4 regions of the Priestia sp. YIM B13551 genome follow, and region 1 is predicted to be linked to each of the others. Evidence: riboswitches for the same ligand, from Rfam matches in the RefSeq annotation. Region 1 holds a riboswitch; each other region holds the start of a gene.
What was found. A riboswitch is a leader RNA that binds a small molecule or an ion and turns the genes downstream of it on or off. The one in region 1 is predicted to bind thiamine pyrophosphate.

Region 1 (2,203 bases):
AATAACAATTTTAAATGTATTAGCTACTGGAGATGAAAATAATTCTTTTGAATTTAACCACAGGTCATCCACAATAATCATATGCCCAGTTGACGAAACAGGAGCAAACTCTGTTAAACCTTCTACAATCCCTAAAATGATTGCTACAATAATTTCCCACATAAAGCTATGTACCTTGCCTTTCTTTCAAATTAATAAGCTTATCGCTTCGTTTTACATGCTCAACTATTTTCCTATTTTGACACTTGCTTTTTTATCATAATTGTTAAAACTATGAAATACAATGTGTATTTGCAAAAAGATAAGAATCTTTAATAATTTGTAATAAAAACCTTACATGCTATAACCAAAAAACACGATATCAGCTTTTATTTATTTTAGAAATTAGTCACTATGTTCGGTATAAATTCCGGGCCCTTAGCTAAAAATGAATCATCTAGACTATTTTTCTTTGGTGTGAAAATACGACTAAATCATTATGTTTTTTCCATCCCCTTTACTGTCATCTATCATTTTAATCAACTAGTGCTTGCTTATACGACATATCCCCTAAGTAATTTGAAACTTTTTTCTCTCTTTTCTCGTATATAGTAGTATCTTTTTTAGGAGGCTTTTTACTATGAATGGAAATGTACGTACAATGAAATGGGTCACTGCTGGGTATGAAGCCTTGCTGGGAATTCCTTTAATTGGCGCGGGGATTGTTATGGGCTTTAGTTATACTCCTCTTTTTATTGGATTTATTCTTCATGCTATCACGCTCATTTTAGCTAATAGACGAGGGTTATCTGCTTATGGAAACATACTAGGGATTGTTACCTCACTGGTTGCTTGGATTCCATTTTTAGGGTTTATTATGCATATTATTACAGCTATTGTGATTGCAATCGATGCTGCTAGACAACGTTAATTGTCTAGCTTTTTTTATTTAAGGGTTGATTTTTTACCGAATGATGGTAAACTTAAGCCGTAAATTGAATAATTTGAATGTTATTTCTACTAGGGGTGTCTGATAGCTCAGACTGAGAGAAGAGTGCAATAAAACTCTTTAACCCTTTGAACCTGATTTGGGTTATACCAGCGGAGGGAAGTAGTCTTGAAAAGAATAGTATATGTTTATTCTTTTTTCGCCTATTCCATCGGGTTCTGTCTATCACAGAACCCGATTTTTTTATGGTTCGGTATAGCTACACTTTATGCGAAACCGGAGGAATATGTAATGTCAAAACAAAATGTATCAGTTTCTATGAAAAAGCCTTTTCCAAACAGTCACAAAGTATATGTCCAAGGATCCAGAGAAGACCTTAAAGTGCCTATGCGTGAAATTCATCAGTCTCCTACTACAGGATCTTTTGGTGAAGAAGAAAATAGTCCCGTACGTGTATACGACACGAGCGGTGTTTATACAGATCCCTGTTATGAAATTAATTTACAAAAAGGATTACCGGCTCTGCGCGAAAAGTGGATTGCAGAACGAAATGATGTAGAAACATATCAAGGCCGTACGGTTCAGCCACAGGATAACGGGTATTATGATGGTGATCCAAGAGATCAGTACGAGCGCTTTATCACTAATCGTTTACCGTTGCGCGCGAAAAAAAATCAAAATGTAACGCAAATGCACTATGCGAAAAAAGGAATCATCACACCCGAAATGGAATTTATCGCTATTCGTGAACAGATGGATCCTGAAGTCGTGCGTGAAGAAGTAGCAAGAGGGCGTGCCATTATCCCTAATAATATCAATCACCCTGAGAGCGAACCGATGATTATCGGCCGCAAATTCCACGTGAAAATTAATGCTAATATCGGAAATTCAGCTATTCGTTCAGCTATTGAAGATGAAGTAGAAAAAATGACATGGGCAACGCGTTGGGGAGCCGATACAATTATGGATTTATCAACAGGAAAGGATATCCACACAACGCGCGAATGGATTATCCGCAACTCGCCTGTTCCTGTAGGGACCGTTCCTATTTACCAAGCGCTTGAAAAAGTAAAAGGCGTAGCAGAAGATCTAACGTGGGAAGCATATCGCGATACATTAATTGAACAAGCAGAACAAGGTGTTGATTACTTTACTATTCACGCAGGTGTTCTTTTACGCTATATTCCTCTGACAGCCAAACGTACGACAGGTATTGTTTCACGCGGAGGATCCATCTTGGCGCAGTGGTGTTTAGCTCATCATGAAGAGAACTTT
Region 2 (2,203 bases), on a different contig from region 1:
AAAAGCTCTAGCTTACAAAAGCTAGAGCTTCTTTTTAAAAACGTCTATAGCGTTTAATCAATCCCACAATAATGGCAATTGCTAATAAAACAACTGAAATGATGACAGTAATGACAATTGGCTGATTTCCACTTTGCTTCACTGCAATGGCAATATAAGCCCAAATAAAAACAAGCGGATAAACAGCGTCTCGGTTTTTTAATGTAAACATAATGCCCAGCGCAGCTCCTACCAGCAGCATAATAATCGTCCATGCTAACTCGCTCAGGCCAAGCAAATGCTGTATTCCATTTGCTTGAAATACGACAAACACATTGACAATAGTCGCAACAGAAATCCATCCAAGATAAAGCGAAATCGGCAGACGCATAAACCATGTCGTCATCCGAGAATGCTGAATAATGGAATATACAATCATTAATGTGCCTAGAATAAAGAGCATAACTAAAAGAGATAACTTATAGTAATCGTTTTGGAAAATAAAGATCCACGCACTATTTAACAAACAGTTTAGAAAAAACCAAATGCCGATACGTGCATATATTTCCTTTTGATCTTCTCTTGCAAAAAATTGGCGTATAACCCAAATGGTTAATAATAAATAAATAACGCCCCAGATAGCAAAGGCATAACCCGCTGGTGTAAACAACGTAGGAACTTGCGCAGAAGCTTCTCCCGTTGTTTTGCCTCCTATTGGAATGGCATTTGCTAAATAATTCACAAGCAGTGTAATAGCCAAGCCTACTGTATTTAATACAGCATACAAACGAAATTTCGCCATTTTGTTCTCTCCTTTCTTCTATTTATATGGGAGTGTTTCGGAGACGAAAACGGCTCTTCCCTTCATTAATACCTCTTCTTCCCTAAAAATATGCATTTTTAAACAAAAATGATTAAAAATAGCTTTAAGAAATTTCCTCTTTAAGAAAGAAAAGCGGTTAGCACACAATTTCCCATAACGCTTTCTATTTTTCAGAATATATGGTAAGTTAAACATAGATTAATAGGAAGTCCACTAGGGGTGCCCACCGGCTGAGACAAGTTTTCTTGATCCCTTTGAACCTGATCTGGCTCATACCAGCGTAGGAAAGTGGCAATGTTCAGTTTTTTACTGTCCTTTGCCACTCCGTTTATAAACGGAGTGTTTTTTATTTCCTTTATGTGCTTGTTTGTGACTTCCTCATATTAAAGGAGGATTTTGATGTCATTTTCATCTCAATTAAGACAAGAAGCAAACTATATTTACGAAGCCATTTTTAACCATCCTTTTATTAAAGGAATTGCTGAAGGAAACGTGCCAAAAGAAGCGCTTATTCACTACGTTTCTCAAGATTACGAATACTTAACAGCATTTGTTCGCATTTACGGCGCTGCTTTAACGAAATGCCGCACGCGTACCGAAATGGAAGCCTTTAATGCCGGCATTTCTACGGTATTACATAGTGAAGTACACCCTCACAATAATTTTTGTGAAGTAGCAGGCGTACGTTATGAAGACCTTCACACTGAGACGCTTTCACCGACGGCCAGCCACTACATTAACCATATGACAAGCGTTGCGCATACAGGCAGCTTAGCAGAAATCATTGCAGTGCTTCTTCCATGTCCATGGACGTACGTTGAAATTGGGCAGCGCATTACAGAACAAGTAAATCCATCTCCTTCTCATCCTTTTTATGAATGGATTCAGTTTTATAATAATGAAGAAATGAATGGCACAACACAATGGTTTTGTAACAAGCTCGATGAACTCGCCGAACAAGCGACTGAAGAAGAACGTAACCGTATGAAAGATCACTTCATCAAAAGCTGTGAACTCGAGTATTTATTTTGGGAAATGGCATATATCCAAGAAAAATGGCCGCTTTCTCAGCTTTCACTTTCAAAATAACGAAAAAGCCTCCTATCAGGAGGCTCTTTTATTTCAGTAATTTTTTGATCATTTTCAAGCTTTGTTTTTCCGAAGGATAGCGGAATGACAAATCAAACTTGGTTGTTTGAGACAGCATGCTTTTAAAATGAGTAAATGTCTGAAAGCTGTCTTTTCCATGATATTGACCCGTGCCGCTTTCTCCCACTCCGCCAAACGGTAAATATGGCGTAGCGATATGCATAAGCGTATCGTTTATACAGCCTCCTCCAAATGAAAGACGCTCCGTTATGGCGTTTTGCACATCTTCACTTTCTGTAAATAAGTAAAGAG
Region 3 (2,203 bases), on a different contig from region 1:
CTTGGCGGGGCAGCTGGAGGGATATGCCGTTATCTTTTGGGTTTAAAAGTTACAAAAATAGTTTCAAACCCTCCTTTTCCAGTATCAATGCTGTTTGTAAACTTGCTCGGTGCGTTTGGCCTTGGTCTTTTTTACGGTAGTTATTATGGAAAGGTTCCGAGTCATGCTTATGATGATTCAATATTTTTAATGATTGGCATTGGGTTTTTTGGTGCCTTTACCACTTTTTCAACGTTCAGTGTGGAAACCGTACAGTTAATTCGAGAAAAATCTTATCGAAAAATGTTGGCGTATGTGGGGATTTCAGCATTTGGAACAGTTGGTTTATTTACAGTCGGTTTACTGGCAGGAACGTTTTTATTTAAGTAAAGAGAACGTTTCTAGTAGGGAAAAACAAAAAGACGGAGAAGTAGAGAATGGATAGAAAAGCAGAAGTTTGGAAATACATTTTGTTGATTGTAGCTGTTGCAGGTCAGATCATCGGTTTTTTATTTTTATTTATAAATGTTGTCGCGGCATTTATTTTTTACGGTTTTTATATTCTAACTTTTATTATGTTACTCCTGCTGTTTATATGGGATCGGAAAAAGGAAAAAGACAAAGAAGAATTTGACGACTATACCGATTACTAACCATATAAAAAGCAGAATGATGCGGTGCGCCGGGCCTCTTACTTACTAAAGAAGCTTAAAAGATACATCTATAAAAAGAAGAGAGCTGTAAGAGCATAAAGAGATATTGTATTTACATCTAGTTGTGTTATAATTTTAAGTGCGAAAACAAAATCAATAAATAGCAATCACTAGGGGAGCTTTTTGAAGCTGAGACGAATGTATTTCGGACCCTTTGAACCTGATCTGGTTTGGACCAGCGTAGGGAAGTGGTGATCATGTTTACATAACGATGCATGCTAACCACTCTACGTTGTAGAGTGGTTTTTTGTATGTAATAAAACCCTCTACACAAGATGAGGTGATTGAAATTTCTCTTTATTCTGAATAGAAAGGTTTCGATCATGTGGATATTCCTAAATTTCATGTCATTACAACAGATAAGCAGCCAATCGAAGAGCTTCAAAAAATTTTAACGGCTATCGCGCCTTTTGCGGGCGCCGTTCATATTAGAGAAAAAGAGAAAACGGCAAAGCAGATTCAATGTTTACTAGAAAGCCTGCCATTTTGTCGCTCTAAAATTATTTTGAATGACCGAGTTGATGTAGCGCATGCTTTAAAAGCAAAAGGCGTACAGCTTGCCTATCATAGTTTAGACGTTTCGGTTGTTATAGACGCATTTCCTTCTCTTATTGTCGGAAAATCAGTTCACTCTGTGGAAGAGGCTTTAGAAGCTGAAAAAGATGGTGCTCACTACATTCTATACGGACATATTTATTCAACACATTCAAAAAAAGGATTAAAAAGTCGAGGGATAGCAGCACTAAAAGAAGTAGTAGACGCTGTGCAGATACCGGTTATTGCCATTGGAGGAATTACACCTGTAAATGCCAAAGAGGTGCTTCAAACAGGAGCACACGGTATAGCTGTGATGTCTGGTGTCATGCTTGCGCAAGATCCCCTCAAAGCGATTAAACAATATTCTCATATATGGACATCTGGAGGTGGAGAAAATGAAGCAGCATTATGATGTACTGTTAATCGGAGGAGGTATAATCAGCTCTTCTATCGCTTATCATTTGTCAAAACAAGGAGCGTCAGTAGCTATTCTTGAACGCAATCAAATTGGTTGTGAAGCTTCAAGTGCAGCCGCTGGTATTTTAGGTGCTCAAGCTGAAATTAATGAAGAAGGTCCTCTTTTAGACCTTGCTATTAAGAGCAGAAGCATGTTTCCTGAACTGGTGAAGGAACTAAAAGAAAAAACGGCCATCGATGTAGAGCTCATTCAAAAAGGCTTATTAAAAGTCGCTGTAACAGAAGAAGATGCACACGTATTAAAGAAAAAAGCCGCTCAGCACCACCGGTGGGATGAACATGTAAGATGGATCGATGTAAAAGAAGCGCGTTTGTTAGAACCCGGGCTCTCTCCAGACATATACGGAGCCATTACAATACCGGGAGACGGCCAGCTAGCTCCGGCTAAGTTAACGCAAGCTCTTGCTCATGGAGCCTTGTATCACGGAGCAGATGTATTCGAATACTGTGACGTTCATTCTCTTATTATGGAAAATGAAACAGTAAAAGGTGTACAG
Region 4 (2,203 bases), on a different contig from region 1:
GAACGTTCGATTGCTCCTGATCCTTTTGCTGCTAATATTCCTTCCAAGTCAGCGCCGGCTGTTGCAACAACAAAATCCCCAGCATGTTCGGCTAGATAGTGAACGATACTTTCTGCATTTTGCTTTCTAGCCGTTTCTCCTGTAATGATCACAGCGCCCGCCTCCACTTGATCTAAGGAGATTCCTGCATTCTTATACTCTTGTTCTAGTAGTACCGTTAATCTTTGAACATCGATTTCAACATCGTTTAGCATAGGGGTGGTATAGATAGAACTTGCATACGTTACGCGACGATCAATAATTTGACAGCCTGGCAGCGTAAACTGATTTTGTTGATTTGCTACTAGCAGCTTGCTTACAATCAGTTTTGTTGTGCTTGTTCCAATATCTAAACCTATGCTCGTGATCCATTTCTGTAGCATGCTATCAATCCCTTATCTCGTTTGAATATGGTGATTATCATAAAACAGTTTTTTGAATATTTCACCAACTATGTTATCAAACCTGACACACTTTTGTGTAAACAAAGGTGACAAATAATAAAAAAGACTAAATCTTGGTAGATTTAGTCTTTTTTATTATGAGTGTGATTTAGTTACAATCATTCTTGATGCGGATGGAATTAATAGTGAAAGGATGATTAGACACGATAGCAACGACCCAATCATAGAAATCCCGTTCATTGAGAAAGAATACCACAGAGCGGACATGCCCTTTGGCGCGTATGATCCCCAGAAAATAATACCCGCAATAAAGTGCCAGAAATACCGTGCGAAGCTGCCGATAACAAGGGATAAAACAATCAAAACAAAAGCTTTTGATCTGTTATTGTTAGCTAAATTTGTTTTAATAGATTGCGAAAAAACACCTCCAAAACCTATAAAAGCAAAAGCCACAATATATTCAATAAACGTTTGCAGCGCTGTTAAAATATAAGCCGTTCCTGTTGCCAACTGCAACAGCCCCCATAATAGACCAGATAGAGCCCCGCCTTTTACTCCCCAGCGAAAGCACATAATAAAAATGGGCACCATGGAGAACGAAATACTCACAGCCGTTGCAATCTTAATGGAAGGCAAAAGATCAAGTAGAAGTGCTAATGCTGCAAAAATAGCTATTTCAATTTTAGCCTGTAAGGGTAATGCTTTATTCACGTTTCTCACTCCTGTTTTTGAATCATTCATATCAAACGGTTTACACAGGAGTAAGCAAATATATGCTACTATTCCCACATTCCTACGCTAGCGTTAACTAACAGGTTCGAAGGGTCTGAACAATTTGTTCACTCTCAGCACGGCGGCTCCCCCTGTGGTACGTTCGGATATTTATGTAGTATTATGACAACATTTATTATACCATATGTAACAAAATAGATTCGAGAGATTTCAAAGATGTTTCTATTTTCTGAATCTATTTTTTATAATGACAATCGTTTTAGTATTTGATATACTTCTTTTATGTCAAATGAATATAAAAAACCCTCATCCTAATCGATGAGGTAGAGGTCGCAGTTTTTAATAGTAAAGCAACGGAAATGCAGAGAACATTGAGGATGTTGCTTGAAAGGAAAAATTGCCGAAGTTTAGATCACTTCTCGGTTGATTTAAGCTGGGGCTGTCTCCGAACAGGAACAGAACTGTCACATCATGCAAGTGATGTGAAGAGCTATCTTCACGGAAGGTTGACGCGGTTTTCAGATTTAAAAGCGCGCACATATACTGCGGGCTTTTTTTATGTTATCCCGTCTCTTTCCGTACATTCGAAAGGAGTATTTATCTATGCAAGAGCAGCAAGAATTAAAACGTGGGTTGAAATCTCGCCACTTAACGATGATTTCATTAGGAGGAGCCATCGGAACCGGCTTATTCCTAGCAAGTGGTGGAGCAATTCACACAGCAGGACCTGGGGGAGCGCTTTTAGCTTACGCTATTATTGGTGTCATGGTTTACTTTTTGATGACCAGCCTGGCGGAGCTCGCAGCTTATATGCCTGAAGCTGGTTCGTTTAGTACGTATGCGTCTCGGTTTGTAGATCCATCCTTTGGTTTCGCTCTGGGCTGGAACTATTGGTATAACTGGGCTATTACGATTGCAGCTGAATTATCTGCTGGAGCCCTTATTATGAAATTTTGGTTCCCAAACTCTTCTTCTATTTTATGGAGTGCCCTGTTTTTATTAATTATGTTTGGGCTTAACTACCTTTC

Region 2: it holds a riboswitch for thiamine pyrophosphate, as region 1 does, so the genes downstream of both, tenA (thiaminase II) here and thiC (phosphomethylpyrimidine synthase ThiC) in region 1, are expected to answer to the same signal.
Region 3: it holds a riboswitch for thiamine pyrophosphate, as region 1 does, so the genes downstream of both, ACFX4N_RS25985 (thiamine phosphate synthase) here and thiC (phosphomethylpyrimidine synthase ThiC) in region 1, are expected to answer to the same signal.
Region 4: it holds a riboswitch for thiamine pyrophosphate, as region 1 does, so the genes downstream of both, thiT (energy-coupled thiamine transporter ThiT) here and thiC (phosphomethylpyrimidine synthase ThiC) in region 1, are expected to answer to the same signal.

Annotation. Positions count from the first base shown of each region.
Region 1 covers NZ_JBHZOX010000015.1:27,145-29,347, reverse strand. Annotated here, with positions in the region: gene ACFX4N_RS29025 (undecaprenyl-diphosphate phosphatase) at 1-162, opposite strand, end outside; gene ACFX4N_RS29020 (hypothetical protein) at 620-910, shown strand; TPP riboswitch at 992-1,106, shown strand; gene thiC (phosphomethylpyrimidine synthase ThiC) at 1,220-2,203, shown strand, end outside.
Region 2 covers NZ_JBHZOX010000001.1:741,496-743,698, forward strand. Annotated here, with positions in the region: gene ACFX4N_RS03840 (TspO/MBR family protein) at 35-781, opposite strand; TPP riboswitch at 1,008-1,106, shown strand; gene tenA (thiaminase II) at 1,202-1,891, shown strand; gene ACFX4N_RS03850 (aldehyde dehydrogenase) at 1,920-2,203, opposite strand, start outside.
Region 3 covers NZ_JBHZOX010000008.1:62,563-64,765, reverse strand. Annotated here, with positions in the region: gene crcB (fluoride efflux transporter CrcB) at 1-369, shown strand, start outside; gene ACFX4N_RS25990 (hypothetical protein) at 417-632, shown strand; TPP riboswitch at 795-896, shown strand; gene ACFX4N_RS25985 (thiamine phosphate synthase) at 1,018-1,641, shown strand; gene thiO (glycine oxidase ThiO) at 1,625-2,203, shown strand, end outside.
Region 4 covers NZ_JBHZOX010000001.1:339,441-341,643, reverse strand. Annotated here, with positions in the region: gene ACFX4N_RS01795 (ethanolamine ammonia-lyase reactivating factor EutA) at 1-422, opposite strand, end outside; gene thiT (energy-coupled thiamine transporter ThiT) at 579-1,184, opposite strand; TPP riboswitch at 1,217-1,317, opposite strand; lysine riboswitch at 1,492-1,676, shown strand; gene ACFX4N_RS01785 (amino acid permease) at 1,779-2,203, shown strand, end outside.